2 regions of the Heliomicrobium sulfidophilum genome follow, and region 1 is predicted to be linked to the other one. Evidence: predicted binding sites of a transcription regulator. Region 1 holds the regulator's gene; the other holds the start of a gene.

What was found. Region 1 encodes HrcA, which represses chaperone genes, less so after heat shock. Its sites were predicted from a motif close to TGTTAGCACTCNNNNNNNNNGAGTGCTAACA; they were not measured.
Region 2: groES (co-chaperone GroES) is a predicted target of HrcA. The motif match lies at 3,852-3,882, and genes of this name have one in related genera.

Annotation. Positions count from the first base shown of each region.
Region 1 covers NZ_JBVTZZ010000004.1:543,246-552,622, reverse strand. The annotation lists gene spoIIP (stage II sporulation protein P) at 1-490, shown strand, start outside; gene murJ (murein biosynthesis integral membrane protein MurJ) at 631-2,223, shown strand; gene lepA (translation elongation factor 4) at 2,366-4,171, shown strand; gene hemW (radical SAM family heme chaperone HemW) at 4,230-5,447, shown strand; gene hrcA (heat-inducible transcriptional repressor HrcA) at 5,557-6,591, shown strand; gene AC0CW1_RS04335 (TCP-1/cpn60 chaperonin family protein) at 6,676-8,247, shown strand; gene grpE (nucleotide exchange factor GrpE) at 8,244-8,906, shown strand; gene dnaK (molecular chaperone DnaK) at 8,999-9,377, shown strand, end outside.
Region 2 covers NZ_JBVTZZ010000005.1:1,644,099-1,653,475, forward strand. The annotation lists gene AC0CW1_RS13555 (STAS domain-containing protein) at 1-26, shown strand, start outside; gene AC0CW1_RS13560 (methyl-accepting chemotaxis protein) at 130-1,722, shown strand; gene AC0CW1_RS13565 (SMODS domain-containing nucleotidyltransferase) at 1,877-3,538, opposite strand; gene groES (co-chaperone GroES) at 3,926-4,210, shown strand; gene groL (chaperonin GroEL) at 4,357-5,994, shown strand; gene AC0CW1_RS13580 (N-acetylmuramoyl-L-alanine amidase family protein) at 6,214-7,026, shown strand; gene AC0CW1_RS13585 (PAS domain-containing protein) at 7,253-7,708, shown strand; gene amrA (AmmeMemoRadiSam system protein A) at 7,909-9,377, shown strand, end outside.

The DNA of each region.
Region 1 (9,377 bases):
TCAGCTTCGTGTCATCCATTCCGACGCCATTCACGACTACCCGTCCTACGATTTGGCCTATGTTCAATCGCGAAAAACCCTCCTCGAGCTGCTCAACAGTCACACCAACCCCTTAGCGATCATCGATTTGCACCGGGATGCCGTTCCATTGCGGGAGACGGTGACGATTGGCGGACGGAAGGCGGCGCGGATACTGATCGTCGTCGGGACAGATGCCCGAGCGCCTCATCCCCATTGGAGAGATAACCTCGCCTTCGCCGAGGCTGTGGCGGCCAAACTGGATGAAAAGGCGCCAGGCTTATGCAAGGGCGTCATCACCAAGGCCGGTCGCTACCACCAGCAGATGCACCCGCGGGCGTTGCTCGTCGAGATCGGCGGCCACCTCAATAGCATTGCTGAAGCGCAGGCGTCGGCGGAGATCTTCGCTGACGCCTTGACCAAGGTGCTCGAAGAAAAAGGGCTGATCCGGGAAGGGAAAAAGGGGAGATGATGGCGCCTGGTCAGGGAAAGAACAGGCGCTTTATGAACTTTTTTTGACATATCGCTGGAGATATGACGGAAATGCGGTTGTCAAAGCAAAAAAAGTTACTACAATTAGGGAGGGAGCCAGCCAGGAAAGGGAGTCAGATAGTGAACCACATCAACAACGACGGGACGCCGCCTTCCAAGGGTGGTCAGCGCATCGCCAAGGCCGCCGGCTCGATCATGCTGGCGATGCTGATTTCCCGCATCCTTGGTTTTGTCCGGGAAGCGGTGATCGGGGCCAAGTTTGGACAGAACGCGATTACCGATTCGTACATCGCCGCATTTGCATTGCCAGATTTTTTATATTTTTTGCTCGTCGGAGGCGCTCTCTCGACGGCCTTTATCCCTGTCTTTTCCTCTTACGTCGCCACCGACAAGGAGAATGACGGCTGGATCGTGGCGTCTACCTTCATCAATGCCATGATCCTGCTGCTCACGATCGGCATCATCATCGGCGAAATCTTCACCCCCCAGTTGATCCCCCTGGTCGCCTATGACTTTGAGGGAGAGACGTTGGAACGGACGATCTTCTTGACGCGGATCATGTTTCCTTCTGTCTTGTTTACGGGCCTGGCCGGGTTGGCCATGGGCGTGCTCAACTCATACCAGCACTTCCTTATGCCCTCCGTCGGGGCGATTCTCTACAACGTGGTCATCATCCTCTGTGGCTATTTCCTGTCCGATACCTACGGAATCGCCGCCTTTTCCATCGGCGTCGTCCTTGGGGCATTTGTCAACTTCCTCGTGCAGGTGCCCATGTTGCTGCGTATCGGCCTGCGCTACCGGATGGTGATGCGCCTCGATCATCCCGGCGTGCGCCAGATTGCCAAGCTGATGGGACCGGCCCTCTTGGGGTTATCGATCGGCCAGGTCCAGGACATCATCAACCAGAACCTGGCGTCCGCCTTGGAACCGGGGTCGATCACGGCCCTCCGCTTCGCCAACCGTTTGATGCAGCTTCCTCTCGGCGTCTTCGCCATCGCCATCTCGGTGGCCGTTTTTCCCAGCTTGACGAGCGCTGCTGCCCGCCGGGAGTGGTCTGATTTTCGCCGAAACCTGTCCCTCGGTTTACGAACGGTCATCTACATCACCGTTCCCGCCGCCGTCGGCATGGCCATCCTGCGCGTTCCCATTGTGCAGGTCCTCTTTGAACGCGATAAATTCGACCACACAGCCACCTTGGCGACCGCTTCGGTGTTGCTCTTCTTCCTGATCGGCCTTTTCGCACAGGGTGCCAACCAGTTGCTCCCACGAGTCTTTTACGCCTTGCAGCGACCCTCCATCCCTGTTCGCGTCAGCGTGATCATCCTCGTCCTCAACACGGCGCTCAGCCTGGTCATGATCCGCTATTGGGGGGCGGAAGGGTTGGCCATGGCATTCTCCCTCAGCGCCGTTGTCGCTTTCGGCTTCTTCCTGCTCCTGGCCCGGCGCGCGCTGCGCTCCATCGACGGGGGACGGCTGCTGGCGTCGTTGTTGAAAACCCTCGTCGCCTCGACGATCATGGGAGGGGTGATCATGGTTTTGCAGGAATTCATCGGGACCATGGTGGATATGACCACCCTGACAGGCCAACTCATCCTATTGACGATCACTGTATCGACCGGCGCCGCCATCTACGCGCTGGCGACCTATTTAATGAAGATGGAGGAGGCGGACATGGTCGCCCGTACCTTCTTCAGCCGGTTCATGCGACGCTAGAGCCTGCGCGCTTCTCCGTGCGGGCCTTTTCTTTTTAAAAATGCAACGATTAGCTGCCCGATGGCGTTGTTTGCCCCCGGTGAAATGAGTTATAATATATTGCATATGTCTGTGCAATTGGCAAGGGAGGACTTATAGAATTATGGGAAAGGCGCAAGCCAACATTCGAAATTTTTGCATTATCGCCCATATTGACCACGGCAAATCGACCCTTGCCGACCGCATCCTGGAATTTACCGGGGCGCTGACGGAACGTGAGATGGAGGATCAGGTTCTGGACTCGATGGACCTGGAGCGGGAGCGGGGCATCACCATCAAGCTGCAAGCCGTCCGTCTCCAGTACAAGGCAAAGGACGGCCAAGTGTACACGCTGAACCTGATCGACACCCCGGGCCACGTGGATTTCACATATGAGGTTTCTCGTTCCCTCGCCGCTTGTGAGGGAGCGTTGCTTGTCGTCGACGCCGCCCAAGGTATTGAGGCCCAGACCTTGGCCAATGTCTACCTGGCTTTGGAGAATGACCTGGAGATCATCCCTGTTGTCAACAAGATCGACCTGCCGAGCGCCGAGCCTGATCGGGTCAAGCAGGAGATCGAGGATGTCATCGGTCTGGACGCCTCTGACGCCATCCTGGCTTCCGCCAAGGCTGGCATCGGCATTGAAGAGACGCTTGAAGCGATCGTGGCCAAGGTCCCGGCGCCCGAGGGCGATCCGACAGCGCCGCTGCAGTGCATGATCTTCGATTCCTTTTATGACGCCTACAAAGGCGCCATCTCTTATGTGCGCGTTGTCGAAGGTACCGTGAAAAAAGGCACCAAGATCAAGATGATGTCCACCGGCAAGACCTTCGAGGTGACCGAGGTGGGCGTTTTCACGCCGGCGCCGCGGCAGGTGGAGAAGCTTTCCTCCGGCGAGGTCGGTTTCATCGTCGCTTCGATCAAAAATGTCAAAGACACCCGTGTGGGCGATACGATCACCGACGCCGATCATCCGGCCAAGGAGCCCCTGCCCGGCTACCGCCAGGTGACGCCCATGGTCTACTGCGGCCTCTATCCTGTCGAAGGCGCTGATTATGAAGACCTGCGCGACGCCCTCGACAAGCTGCGCCTCAACGACGCCGCCCTCATCTATGAGCCGGAAACGTCGGTAGCTCTCGGTTTCGGCTTCCGCTGCGGCTTCCTCGGCCTCTTGCACATGGAGATCGTCCAGGAGCGTTTGGAACGGGAGTTCGACCTCGACCTGATCACGACGGCGCCGAACGTCATCTACAGAGTCAACCAGACCGACGGCGAGGTGGTCCTCGTCGACAATCCGACCAAACTGCCGCCGACCCAGAAGATCGAGACCATCGAAGAGCCTTATGTGAAAGCCTCTGTCATGGTGCCTTCCGACTTCGTGGGCGCCGTCATGGAACTCTGCCAGGAAAAACGGGGCACTTTCATCAACATGGATTATATCGCCGGTCAGCGGGTCATGCTGATCTATGAACTGCCCCTGGCCGAGATCATCTTTGACTTCTTCGATCAGTTGAAGTCCCGCACCAAGGGCTACGCTTCGCTAGACTATGAACTGATCGGTTACCGCGTCTCTGAACTGGTCAAGCTGGACATCTTGCTCAATGGGGACCTGATCGACGCCTTTTCCATCATCGTCCACCGTGACCGCGCCTATAACCGCGGCCGCGCCTTGGCTGATAAGCTGAAGGATCTCATCCCCCGGCAGATGTTCGAAGTCCCCATTCAGGCCGTCATCGGCAACAAGGTCATCGCCCGCGAGACGATCAAAGCCATCCGCAAAAACGTACTCGCCAAGTGCTACGGCGGCGACATCTCGCGGAAGCGCAAGCTGTTGGAGAAGCAAAAAGAGGGCAAAAAGCGGATGAAACAGGTGGGGAGCGTGGAAATTCCGCAAGAAGCCTTCATGGCTGTCCTCAGCATCGACAAGTAGGGCTGGCCAGAAGGGTCCAAGTATGATGAAATATGCGAGCGATAGGGCAGATCAGAGCTTGTCAAATCAGCAAAAGCATTTCTCTGTTGCGCAAGGGATGAAATCGAGCTGGGGCGTCTACGTCCATGTCCCTTTCTGCCACAGCAAGTGCGCCTACTGTGACTTCTATTCCCATCCGGCTGATAGCGAATTCCGGATGGCTTACGCGAACGCCGTCATCGGCCAGATCGAAAGGGAGGCGGACCATTGGCGTCACCGCCTCCCCTCGGGGCCGGCGACGGTTTTTTTTGGCGGCGGCACCCCGACACTGCTAACCGCAGCGGCGGGGTCGCGGATCCTGGACGCCTTGCGCCGTTGCTACGGCCTTGATGAGGGGCGATCTGGATCGAAAGTATTGCCGGAGATCACCATTGAAGCCAATCCAGGGACCGTCGATGAGCGCGAGCTGGCTGGCTGGGCCGAGGCCGGCTGCAACCGTCTCTCCCTGGGTGTACAGGTCTTTCAACCGCGGCTGCTCGCCTTCCTGGGCCGTCGGCAGCGCCTGGCTGACGTGACGGCAGCCCTATTGGCGGCCCGGAAGGCAGGCATCGATAACATCAGCATCGATCTGATCTACGGCATCCCTGGTCAGACCATGGAGGACTGGCAATTGTCTCTTGAATTGGCCCTTGGCTACGCGCCCGATCACCTTTCGCTGTATAATCTGAAAGCGGAATCGGGAACCCCCCTCTCCGATTGGCTGAAGAGAGGCCTGGCTGAACCATGCGCCGAGGACCTAGAAGTCGAGATGTACGAGACAGCCTGCCGTACCTTGCAATCAGCCGACTTGTTCCAGTACGAACTGTCCAACTTTGCCCGGCCCGGCAGGGAATGCCGGCACAACCTGAACTACTGGCTGCGGGGGGATTACCTCGGTTTCGGCAGCGGCGCCGTCTCTGCCACCGGCTTGCAACGCTGGTCCTGGCCTGCCGACAGTGACGCTTTCGTCCGCTCTTTTCAAAAGGGCGAGGAAGTGCTGCCTGTTGAAGAGGAGGGACTGACACCGGAAGTAGCGGCCCAGGAGGCGGTCATCCTCGGCTTGCGCACAATGGCTGGCGTCAGCCTGCAGGCGGTGGCCGTTGAATACGGTCTTGACGAGGCAAGGCGGCAAAACTGGCATAGACTGTCAGCAGAGCTCTCCCGTCAGGGTTGGATACACTATGATGGGACAACGATAGCCCTCGAACCGCGTTCCTATCTGATCGCCAACGAGATCATGGGCCGCTACCTGGACTGACAGTTGCAGGCTTCCCCAAGTATTGACAAGCGTTTTTTCCGGTGGTATTTTTTACGGTAGAGGTTAGCACTCGTCTACAGCGAGTGCTAACAACGGGAGGTGTTCCGGGATGCAAATGAATGATCGCAAGCAGAAGGTACTCTGGGCTATTATTCAAGACTACGTATCCACGGCGGAACCCGTCGGCTCCCGCACCATTGCCCGCAAGTATGACCTCGGTGTCAGTCCCGCCACCATCCGCAACGAGATGTCTGACCTGGAGGAACTGGGACTGATCGAACAGCCCTATACCTCATCGGGGCGCATCCCTTCCGATTACGGATACCGGTACTTTGTCGACTGCCTGATGGAGCGGGAGAGCCTCAATCCGGAGGAACTCCGGAGGGTGCAACGAGCCATGTCGGAGCGTTTGCAGGAAGTCAACAGCATCATGCAGCAAACGACCAACCTGCTGGCCAAGTTGACGAACTACACCGCTGTCGTGCTGGGTCCCCAGGTGGGGAAGACGACTTTTCAGCAGATTCACTTTTTCCCCGTCATGCCGACGAAGGCGGTCGCTGTCGTTGTCACCTCTGCCGGTGTCATGGAGAACAAGCTCTTCGATATCCCCGAGTCGATGACGCCGGAAGACCTGCAGAAGGTGTCGGCGATGATTAATGAACGCCTGCAGGGATTGACGATGGCCCAGGTCCGGACCTCGCTCTGCATGGATCTAAACGAGGCCTTGAAGAAACAGAAGCAAGTCCTTTCGCGATCGCTGGAACTCATCGATGAGGCCTTGCTCAGCGACAGCGAAGAGCGGGTCTTTCTGGCTGGCACCATGAATATCTTCAAACAGCCTGAGTTCAAAGATGTGGAAAAACTCCAGACCCTTTTGGGCATACTAGAACAACATCATACCGTGCGCGAATTGATGCATGATCACCCCGATCAGGGCATCCACATCAAGATCGGCACGGAAAACCGCCTCGAAGGTTTCCGCAACTGTTCCATGGTGACGGCCTCTTACGAGTTGGATGGAGAGGTCCTCGGCGTCATCGGCCTGATCGGGCCGACCCGTATGGAGTATTCCAAAGCTGTCGCTGTTGTAGAGGGGTTGACGGAACAACTTTCGGCAGCCCTGAAAAAAATGTTCAATCGGTAGAAGGTTCTGGAAGGGTAGGGGCTTTTTGTCGGCAAAAAGTCCCTATTTCCCTGCCTTTTCGTAAGAGACTTGGAGGAATCAGCGTTGAGTGTCAAGCAAGTGAGCAACAACACCGAAGTGGATGAGCGATTAGCGGCATTGATGACCAACGCTAACGCCATCCGCGCCATCGCCAGCGCCGTCGAAGGCACCCTCGGTCCGAAAGGACTCGACACGATGCTTGTTGACAAGTTCGGCGACGTGGTCATCACCAACGACGGTGTGACGATCCTGCAGCTGATGGAGGTCAACCATCCGGCGGCCCGTATGCTGATCAAGATGGCCAGGGCACAGCAGTCGGAGATCGGCGACGGGACGACCACAGCGACTGTTCTCGCCGGCAGCCTGATCAGCGAAGGCGTCAACCAGGTGACGAAGGGCGTCCCCGTCTCCCGGGTCATCGAGGGGTTGAAGGCAGGCGTTAAAAACGCCGTCGAGATGTTTCAGCGTCATGCCCGTCCCGTACAAGGCGTCATGGATCCCATGCTGGAGAAGGTAGCCCTCGTGGCCGGTCGGGAACATCAGGACATTGCCCGGCTGGTTGTGGAAGCAGCCCGAATGGTTGGGGAAGAGAAGATCCGTGAGTCCGGCTTCAAACTCTCCGAGACGATCCGCGCCCGTGAAGGCGCTGACAACCAGGTCCTCTCTGGCGTGATCATCAACAAGACGCCCATGAATGAGGACATGCCCAAAAAGCTGGAAGAGGCGCTCGTCTTGGTGATCGATGACGCCCTTGAACCGGAGGAATTAGAGGAAGAGGCCCTCAGCACCGAGGCCGGCTTCAACTGGTATCGCCAGAAGCAACAGGAGTTCTTGGAAAACGTGCGCAAGATCGTCGCCCTCGGCGTCAAGGCTGTCCTTGTTGACCGGGGTGTAGAAGATATCGCCGAAGAGATCCTTACCGACGCCGGCGTGCTCGTCATCCAGCGCGTCGCCAGCCGGGAGTTGAAAAAGGCAGCCGAACATACAGGCGCCCGGGCAATCAAGCGCACGGGGCTGAAGCGCGATCCCGTAGATTTAGTACGCTATCTGGGCAAGGCGGGGACGATTACCGTCGATGAGAAGTTGGAGCATGTCTGCATCCTGCAGGGAAGCGGAAAACCGGTGGCCACAGTCCTCGTTGGCGCCGCCACCGAGGAGGTTGTCGGCGAGCGGGAACGCATCGCCAGGGACGCCGCCTCGGCCGTTCAGGCGGCCATCAAAGGTGGGCTTGTCCCCGGCGGCGGCGCCGTCGAGTTGGCTGTTGCCCGTCAGATGGAAGAGGTGCGCCGGGAGACACGGGGCATGGCCGCCTACGGCCTCGACTGCGTTGTGGCCGCTCTGAAGAAGCCCTTTGCCCAGATCATCACCAATGCCGGCTTCAACCCCCTGGAAAAGCTGGGCGATGTCATCGCTGCCCAGATGGAGCAGAACAGCGACACCCTTTCGATCAACTGTGACAACGGCGAGTTGGCCGATATGTGGGCCATGGGAGTCATCGATCCGGCGCAAGTGAAGATGCATGCCTTAAAGGCGGCTGGCGAGGTGGCGGAAGCCATACTGCGCATCGACACGATCATCAAAAAGCGGGAGGAACGTCCCGATTCAGGCAATAACCGTGGGGAGGGAGACTGGTGACCGTCGAAGAGAGAGAGAGCAAGAACAGCGACAAGGCCGCTTTTGATCACAGCGACATGAAAAACAGCCCCGTTGAGAAGGAGTGTCCAAACCCGTCCACCGACGGAGAAGGCGCAGAGGCCGCACTTACCGAAGAGGACCGCCAAGCTGCCGATGCGGCAGAGAAGTTGGGCCGCTTTCTTTCCGAGGTGGCCAAGACGAAGGAAGAGCTCGACAAGACGAAAGAAGAACTGCAAGACTGGGAAAACCGATATCTTCGCTTGCAGGCCGACTTCGACAACTTCCGCCGGCGGACGCGCCAAGAAAAAGAGGAACTGGGGACCTACGCCAATGAGGGGCTGGTGAAGAAGCTCCTGCCTGTCCTGGACAACTTCCAGCGCGCCCTGGGGGCGATGGCAAAGGCCGGCGCCGCCGAAAATCTGCTCTCCGGCGTGGCCATGATCGAGCGCCAGTTCGCCGATATCCTGGCGAAAGAAGGATTGCAACCCCTTGAGGCAGTTGGCAAGGAATTCGATCCCCAGGCCCATGAGGCCGTCATGTTCGGCGAAGCCGACGAAACGTTTCCGGACGGAGTTATCATGGAAGAGTTGCAAAAAGGCTACCTCTTTAAGGCGAAGGTGATCCGGCCAGCCATGGTCAAAGTGGCTAAAGGCGGTTGAGCCCTTTCGAAATAAATAACAAGCTGAATAACGAGCCCCAAAAACAAATAGTTGGAACGATGAAATGGCAAAGAAAATAGGAGGTTACACACATGGGTAAAATCATCGGCATCGACCTAGGCACAACCAACTCCTGTGTCGCCGTGCTGGAAGGCGGCGAGTCGGTCGTCATCCCTAACAAAGAAGGCGCCCGGACCACTCCTTCAGTCGTCGGTTTTTCCAAAACGGGCGAGCGTCTTGTCGGCCAGGTGGCCAAACGGCAGGCCATCACCAACCCTGACCGGACGGTCATCTCGATCAAACGGCACATGGGCACTGATCATAAAGTAAAAATCGATGACAAGAACTACACTCCCCAAGAGATTTCAGCCATGATCCTCCAGAAGCTGAAGGCTGACGCTGAAGCCTACCTGGGCGAGCCGGTCACCCAGGCCGTCATCACCGTCCCGGCCTACTTCACCGATTCCCAGC
Region 2 (9,377 bases), on a different contig from region 1:
CTGTGGCGAAACTCTCCCAAGCATGACGATAAGACTTTATACGGTTCTTTGCGGGCGCTTGGGGTGGCGCAGATAGGGGAGTAAGTGGAAGCTCGATTGCAAGGCGAGCGGAAGGGAAGTGAATGGAAAATGCTTTCGCAGATGAAGGTGGGCGCCCGGATACTCTTGGTGATGCTGTTCTCGTGCCTGATCACAGCCGCCGTCGGTTTCTACGGTTTAGACAGTCTCGGCGATGAGAAGGCAAGCCTTGACGAGATGTACAACGGTTCCTTGCTGCCGGTCCGATACCTGGGAGAGGCCAAAGCCAAGCTGCAGCAATACCGCGTGGCCATCTATAACCACATCATTTCCGACGACAGACGCGATCTGGGCGAATGGGAAGCCAAGGCGAAAGAGTATGCCCACGGGTACGAGCAGGAGTTAAAAAAATACGACGCGACCGGGTTGACAGCCGATGAAAAACGGATGCTGTCTGATCTTGAATCATCCTGGAGCAACTATCACGAAGTGACGCAGCGGATACTCCAGTCGAGCGCCTTGGCGACGACGGAAGAAAAAGCCAAAGCCCTGGAAATCGCACGTTCGGAAGGGCGAACAAAGGCGCTCGATTTAGATGCAAAGTTGGAGAAAGTCGTCCAGTATGAGATAGAGCTCTCCGAAAAAGCGAAACAGAAATCTGACGAGATGTACGCCTCTGCGCGAACGATGACGGTGGCCATCATCGCCGTCGCCTTTCTCCTTTCCCTGGGCGCAGGCATCGTGCTCTCCCGCAGCCTGTCCAAACCGCTCAGCGAGTTGGAGCAACTGGCCAAGGATATCGCCCAGGGCGATCTGACGAAAAATGTGGCAAACAAGCAAGGCGGCGACGAGATCTCTTCCTTGTCCCGGTCGATCCATCAGATGGTGGAAAACCTGCGCCGCTTCGTCAAGCAGGTGCAGGAAGGCGCCCAGTCGGTCGCTGCATCGAGCCAGCAGATCTCGGCCTCGTCGGAGCAGTTGGCCAGCGGCGCCCAGTCCCAAGCCCAGGAGGCGCAGAACCTCTCCTCCATGATGAACGACATGTCCGGCGCAGCCATCCAGGTGGCCACATCAGCCCAGAAAGCGGCCATGTCCTCGGAGACGACGACCAACGCCACTATGGAGGGCGGCAAGATCATCGACGAAACGGTCCGGGGCATGGACGCCATCTCGGAAAACGTGATGGTCCTCGGCCAGAACTCGGAAAAGATCGGCGAAATCGTCGAGATGATCGATGACATCGCCGCCCAGACCAACCTATTGGCTCTCAACGCCGCCATCGAGGCGGCCCGGGCTGGCGACGCCGGCAAAGGGTTCGCCGTTGTGGCCGACGAGGTGCGGAAGCTGGCCGAACGGTCCGGTTCAGCCACCAAGGAGATCGCCAGCCTGATCAAACAGATCCAGTCGGTGACCGGCCGGGCCGTGGAAGCGGCCAAGAGCGGCCGCGAATTGACCCAGCAGGCGGGCGCGTCCTTCCAGCACATCAAGGAGCAGGTCAAGCAGACGGCCACCGAGGTGGGCGAGATTGCCGCAGCGGCGGAAGAACAGGCCGCCACGACGGAACAGGCCTCCCGGGCCGTGCAGAACGTAGCCGCCATCGCCGAGGAATCATCGGCCGGCGCCCAGGAGACGGCCAGCGCCATTGAGGCCATGTCCAACCTGGCCACGGATCTGCAAGCGGCGGCAGCGAGGTATAAGGTGTAGTTTTTTGCGAAGTGAATTCGAAACCTCATTTTATCGCCGAATGGCGACAGACCCATGAAAAAATAGGTTTTTTCGAATCAAAAAAAGTCCGCGAAAGCGCCAAACCGATCGGTTGGCAACCTTCGCGGACCTTTCTATTTGTTCCGCCAGAGCGTTACGTGCCAAAACCAGGTCCCAGCAGCGCCCGCCACTTGTTCTGAACCAGCAGGTGCTGCTTCTGCTGGGCCAGGTTGACGGCCTCTGTCGCCAGTTGGAGCGAATGAGAGAGCAGACGCCCGAACTGGTTGAAGGTGGCCGGGTTAGTCATCAGGTAGCCGTCGACGAAATAGGTGGGGTCGGAGGGATCGGCCAAGAAGGGCTTTTTCTGCTGGCTGAAGATCTGGTGGATGTAGCGAAACCAGTTGTATACCCCTTCCGGTCCCGGTTCGAGGCGCACCTTCCGCAGGAGCAGATCGGTGAGCATCTCCATGTGCAAGGTCCGCAGGATCCGGCAATTCGTCCGCTGCCAGGCGCGCAGGATGCGGATCAGGGCGAGAAAGCCCGGTCCGTTCCGCCGGAAGGCCTCTGTCATCCACCGCTCCGGCGCCTGGGGATCGCGGGGAATCCACGTATCAGGACCGTTGGGGAGGTAGAAGACCTCTTTTTCCTCCTCCACCAGCGACAACACCGGGGAGATGCGGAAGCTGTCCTCCTGGCCCAGGACGAGGCAGGTGTCATGCTCTTCCACGTCACGGTTCCAACCGACCTTGGACAGAATCGCGCGGATGTGGCCGAGGACCTCCGTCACATTCGGCGTTTTGCCGTCAACAGGGGTGATCTCGACAAGCAGATCGAGGCCCTTTTTCGGGCGGATCATGGTGCCGCGCATGAAAGAGCCGCCCGGCCGGATCCGGCGCACGGGAAAGTCGGCCCGATCCTTCAGGGCATAGTGCATATTCTGCAGCATCGTAAAGACCTGATCGACATCCTCGCGGCTCAGGCTGATCCGGCGCAGAAACAGCCGGAAGCCCTCGTCAGCCACAGGAATCGGCTCTCGATAGGTCTGCACCAGCGGTGAAAGGCCGGCGACCGCCGTGGCTGTCGCTGCCGCCGTTGCTGCGGAACCGTTTAATCTGCCAGAACTGTTCGATACGGCAGAACTGCCGGAACTGGTTGAAGCGGTGGAGATGGAATGGCTTGTCTCCGGCGGAACGGTTGTCGGCGGACGGGAAAAGAAACGGGTCGACTGGGGCGAAGGGGAGCCCTTTTCCTGGACGAAACCGAGATCGCTGTGGGACAGTTCATAAAGCGGCGTATAGGAAAGGCCTTTGAGTTCCTGGATACCGAGAAAACGGAAGATGACCGTATCGAGGCTCTTAAGCAATGGCTTCAGAATCTGAAAGGTGGACTCATCGAGAAGCACCTGGTTGGGCGTGCTCTGGGAAGCCAGGCGGGCGGCCATATCGATGGAGGCGCCCAGGTAATCGGGAGCAGGGGTTTGTACAGGTGTGACGAGGCCGAAGGAGAGGCCGATCTTCGTCTGAAAGGGAATCTGCTCTTTGATGATGGTGTACTTGACATCAAGGGCTGCCAGAAGGGCGGGCAAGGGGGTGGGAAAGACGGCGTAAATGGCATCGCCGATGTGCTTGACCACATGGCCCTGGTAGACATCAACCCTATGGGCGCAGAGTTCGTTGTGGCGAAGCGAGAGGGCGACCCCTTCCAGCGGACCCAACTGCTGTTTCAACCGTGTGGAATCGACAAGATCAAAAAAGACACTGCAGAGGGCCACGCTGTCTCGGAGTTGTTGATATTGAGGAAAAAGGCGATCGCTCACAGGAAGCCCTCCGATTTATGCCTGGCATTGTATTTATGTTCCATAGAGTGGATCGGTTCGATAAATCGGGTTGATCTTCTCCTTTCTCCCGTCCCATCCCTGCTAATGATAGGACCTGAGTCCGAAAAAATCCCGACCACGAATCGAGGGCGACAGAACGAAAGGGCCCGATGGAAAATCACCTAAAAAAGAAGGATGAAGGTGTATATTGGCAAAAGGAGTGGGAAATATTTAATTTCGGGAGCTAAATCAGCCAAATGGCCGATCGTGGTGTTTGCATCACTTTGGGAGGCTCCCTATTATAGTACTTGAGTGTTAGCACTCGCTCCTGGTGAGTGCTAACAAACTGAGACAATGCAAGCAATCTGAAGGAGGGTACCGTTTCGTATGAACATCAAACCTTTGGCTGATCGGGTCGTATTGAAGCCCATCGAAGCGGAGGAAAAAACAGCCTTTGGCATCATCGTGCCGGACACTGCCAAAGAAAAACCCCAGCAAGGTGAAGTGGTGGCTGTGGGCATCGGCCGTCTGCTCGACAACGGCGAGCGGGCCGCTCTGGAAGTGGCCGTCGGCGACCGGGTCATCTACAGCAAATACTCGGGCACGGAAATCAAGATCGAAGGCGCCGAGTACCTGATCCTCAACGAGCGCGACATCCTCGCCAAGCTGTAATCGCAAGGACACTTCAAGGCGTTCCCTTTACTTATAGGAACCATTCGACCCATCGGAACCCAACCAACGCTAGGAACACCTGTCCCCGCCGTACTGGAGCGAATCCAGCCGTAACGGCGGGAAGCTGTTAAGGAGGTAGACAACCCATGGCCAAAATGATCGTCTTCAACGAAGAGGCCCGCCGCGCCCTGGAAAAAGGCGTCAACACCCTGGCGGAAGCCGTTCGTGTCACCCTCGGCCCCAAAGGCCGCAACGTCGTTCTGGAGAAGAAATTCGGTTCTCCCCTGATCACCAACGACGGCGTCACCATCGCCAAAGAGATCGAACTGGAAAACCCCATTGAAAACATGGGCGCTCAGCTTGTTAAAGAAGTGGCCACCAAGACCAACGACGTGGCTGGTGACGGCACCACCACCGCCACCATCCTGGCCCAAGCCATCATCCGCGAAGGCATGAAGAACGTCGCCGCCGGCGCCAACCCCATGGTGCTGAAGCGGGGCATCGAGAGCGCCGTTGAAAAGGCTGTCGCCGAGATCAAGGCCATCTCCAAGCCTGTCGAGAGCAAAGAAGCCATCGCCCAGGTCGCGGCCATCTCTGCCGGCGACGCCACCATCGGCAACCTGATCGCCGAAGCCATGGAGAAAGTCGGCAAAGACGGCGTCATCACCGTCGAAGAGTCGAAAGGCTTCACCACCGACCTGGAAGTCGTCGAAGGCATGAACTTCGACCGTGGCTACATCTCCCCCTACATGATCACCGACCCCGACAAGATGGAGGCCGTCCTCAACGACCCCTTCATCCTGATCACCGATAAGAAGATCTCCTCCATCAAAGACATCCTGCCCGTTCTCGAACGTGTCGTCCAGAGCGGCAAACAACTGATGATCATTGCCGAAGACGTGGAAGGCGAAGCCCTGGCCACCCTGGTCGTCAACAAACTGCGCGGCACCTTCACCTGCGTCGCCGTCAAAGCCCCCGGCTTCGGCGACCGCCGCAAAGCCATGCTGGAAGACATTGCCATACTCACCGGCGGCCGTGTCATCTCCGAAGAAGTGGGCATCAAGCTTGACAGCGCCACCATCGACATGCTGGGCCGCGCCCGTCAGGTCCGCATCAACAAAGAAGAGACCATCATCGTCGACGGCGCCGGCAGCGCTGACGACATCAAAGCCCGCATCGCCCAGATCCGCCGTCAACATGAAGAGTCCACCTCCGAGTTCGACAAGGAAAAACTGCAAGAGCGTCTGGCCAAACTGGCTGGCGGCGTTGCCGTTATCCAAGTCGGCGCTGCGACCGAAACCGAACTGAAAGACAAGAAGCTGCGCATCGAAGACGCCCTGAACGCTACCCGCGCGGCCGTTGAAGAGGGCATCGTCCCTGGCGGCGGCACCGCTCTGGTCAGCATTCAGAAAGCCCTCGACAGCGTGGAAGTTCCTGCTGGCGACCAAGCGACCGGTGTGGCCATCATCCGCCGCGCTCTGGAAGAACCCCTCCGTCAAATCGCCAACAACGCCGGTTACGAAGGCTCCGTCGTTGTCGAGAAGGTCAAGTCCCTGCCCGTCGGCCAAGGCTTCAACGCCGCCACCGAAGTGTATGAAGACATGATCGCCGCCGGCATCGTCGACCCCGCCAAAGTGACCCGTTCGGCCCTGCAAAACGCCGCTTCCATCGCCGCCATGCTGCTGACGACGGAAGCCATCGTGGCCGACAAGCCTGAGAAGAAAGACGGCCCCGCGATGCCCCCCGGCATGGGCGGCATGGGCGGCATGGACATGGGGATGTAAGACCCGCCGCAAGGCTGGGCTTCCCTTCCACCGTGTCCACCGTGACAGACATGAGGATAGACGCAAGATTGACAGCTTGAAAAGGCGTAACAAAAAGGCTGCCGGCGAAAGTCGGCAGCCTTTTTGGCGCGCTTTTAGATTAACTGTCTGCCGAAAACCAGTCCCACGGTCTGCCTCCGACGCTGCCTGCATAAGATCTGGCAGGAAGGGGGTTGTACCGTGCGTTCGGTGTATATGATCGTGGGCAAGCATCCCCGGCTGTGGGTGACCGCCGTCCTGGCCCTGACCGCTGTCCTGATCTACGCGGGCATCGACCGGCTGCTGGAGGATCGGACTGTCCAGTCACTCTCCGGGGAGATTCAGGACAAGGTGGTCGCCATCGATCCTGGCCATGGCGGGGAAGATGGCGGCGCCAAGGGAACGAGAGGCACCCAGGAGAAGGTCGTCAACCTGCAGATCGCCAAGAAAGTGGTCGACCAGTTGAATCAGGCGGGGGGCAAAGCCATTCTCACCCGCGAGACTGAAGACAACATCAGCGTCGGACCTTGGAGCCAGCGGAGCGAATTGACCAAACGCGTGGAAAAAGCCCAGGCAGCCAACGCATTGATCTATGTGTCCGTCCATGCCAACAGCTTTCCCATGTCCCCGTCCTGTTCAGGACCGCAGACCTTCTATCAGCCTGGATCAGCCGAAGGGAAGCGCCTGGCCCTGCATATTCAAAAGGAGATGACGAAGCGGGTCGGCAACAAGGACAAACGGCAGGCCAAAGCGGAGGACTACTTCGTCCTGCGCATGACCAAGTGCCCGGCCGTGATGGTGGAGACGGGCTTTTTGTCCAACGCGGCGGAAGAGGCGCTTCTCCTGAAGGATGATTACCAGAATAAGCTGGCCCAGGGCATTGCCACCGGCATCGCCCGCTACCTGGCCGGCGAACCGGCTGAGGAACCGAAGGACGCCGCGACTGATGATGCGCCCGGCGGGTTTATTCCGGAAGTGGACCGTCCTGTATCACCGGGTACGTTGGATTCGTGAAGACGCAAGGGCCACATGCTTATCGAAACATAGAGGCCCTGCGGCCGATCCCTGTCGGCGCGCAGGGCTATTTGCGTCTAAAAGGATGCTGTATAGCCTTGTACGAGAAGGTTTGTTAAAATAATAGCAACCAACCATTGATTAAAATAATCTTCACAGTTAGTTCGGTTTTTTGATAAAATAAAAGAGAATAATTATCGCTATTGATTGAACGGGGGGCTTTTTCGTGGGAGTAGAGGACCAGCAAGCCGCCGTAGAGATGTACGAACAGCGGGAAGCCCAACTGAAACGGTTCATCCAGGTGCTTCAAGAAAATGAGAACCGCTTTATCACGATCCTCAATTCCCTGCCGATTCTGATTGTCGTTTTAGATAAGAGTGGCTACATCACATTTGTCAACCAGGAGTGGGAGCGCCATTCCATTGAAAACGACATTGCCGACCCGTCGCTGGCCGGCGTCGGCATCAACTACCTGAAAATCTGCCGTTCCGCCATCGATCAGGGCTGTGACGATGTGCGCCCTGCTTACGAGGGGATTCTATCCGTCCTTGACGGCAAAGCGGAGCATTTTTCCCATGAGTACAACTGTCAACGGCCCGGGAGTTGTGAGCGCTTTCGGATGATCGTGACGCCCATCAAGGACGAAAAGGGTGGCGTCATCATTATGCATCTGAACAAGTAGCCAGTCAGTCAGGCAATCGCCTGCCATTCCGATATCGGGAGGGCAGGTTTTTTATACCCTTTTTCGGATTTTGAATAAAGGCGCGGCAGGAGAAAACACTACCATAGGAACCATAGGATTGGACTTGCGGTACAATAGAAACGGTACAATAAACATGGAAAGTGCTGCCCTTTTTGGGCAACCTCTAAGGAGGTATCCCCATGACTGTCGTCTTTGGCGGGGTGGCCCCCCATCCGCCGATCATCGTGCCGGCCGTGGGCGGCCGCAACCTGCCCCGCGTCCAGAAGACTGTCGACGCCATGCGGGCCTGGGCCAAGGAATGCCTGGAGCAGGATCCCGAAACGGTGATCATCATCAGCCCCCATGGCCCCGTTTTTCAAGACGCCATCGCTGTCACCGCCTTCCCGCGGCTCAGGGGCGATCTGGCACGGTTCAACGCCCCCGAGGTGCAGGCTGACGTGGAAAACGACCTGCCTCTCGTGTCGGCCATCATCGCCGAGGCCAAGCGCCTTGGCGTGAGCGTCGCCGAGATGGACGAGAGCCTGGCAAAACGGTTTTCTATTGAAAAAGAACTTGATCACGGCACGATGGTGCCGCTCTATTTCCTCCTGGAGGCCGGCTTTGGCGGCAAGGTTGTCCCCATCGCCATGGCCCTACTTCCCCGGGAAGAACTCTTCCGCTTCGGCATCGCCTTGCGTGAGGCGATGAACGAGTCGACCCGTCGGGTCGCCCTGATCGCGTCGAGCGACCTGTCTCATCGGCTGACGGAGGATGCGCCGGCAGGCTACCATCCGGAGGCCCACGAGTTTGACAAAGCCATCGAGCGGGCTTTTGGGGTCTGGGAATTGGACGACCTGCTGAATATCGAGGAAAGTCTCTGCGAAAAAGCGGGCGAGTGCGGCTACCGGTCGCTGCTCATGCTGGCCGGCGCCTTTGACCGGCCGGGGACGAAGAGCCGTGTCTACAGCTATGAAGGCCCCTTCGGCGTCGGCTACCTGGTCGGTTCGGTCACCGATGGGGCGGAAGCGGGGGAGGAGCGGGGAGAAGTTTCTGCGCCCGCCTTTACTGGTACTTCCGTAAGTGACGCGCCGGCAGGCAGCCCTCCGGCGAGCGGCCCTCCGGCAAGGAGCGCCACAGCAGGCGGCGCCACAGCGGGCGGTACAGCGGCGGGCGCTACAGCAGCGGTTGGCGCAGCAGCGGTTGGCGATCCGGCAGGCAGCGCCCCTGTGACGGGGGAAGCGCGCCTCTTCCGCTACATCCAGGGGCGGCGCGCCAAGATTGAAAAGTCCCGCGCCGGCGAATCGGTCTACGTGCGCTTCGCCCGCCAGACCCTGGAGGCCCATGTCTGCAAGGATCCGCTGCCGCCGATCCCGGCAGAACTGAAGGACGCCGATCCCGCCGGCGTCTTTGTCTCCATAAAGATGCAGGGCCAGTTGCGCGGATGCATCGGCACCATCTCGCCGACCCGGGAGAGCCTGGGCGAGGAGATCCGCCAGAACGCCATCAGCGCCGGCACGAACGACCCGCGCTTTTTCCCTGTCGAGGAGGACGAGTTGGACGAACTGGTCTACTCCGTCGACATCCTCATGCCGGAGGAGCCCGTGGCGTCGATGGAGGACCTCGATCCCCAGCGCTACGGCGTCATCGTCCGCGCCGGCCGCCAGCAGGG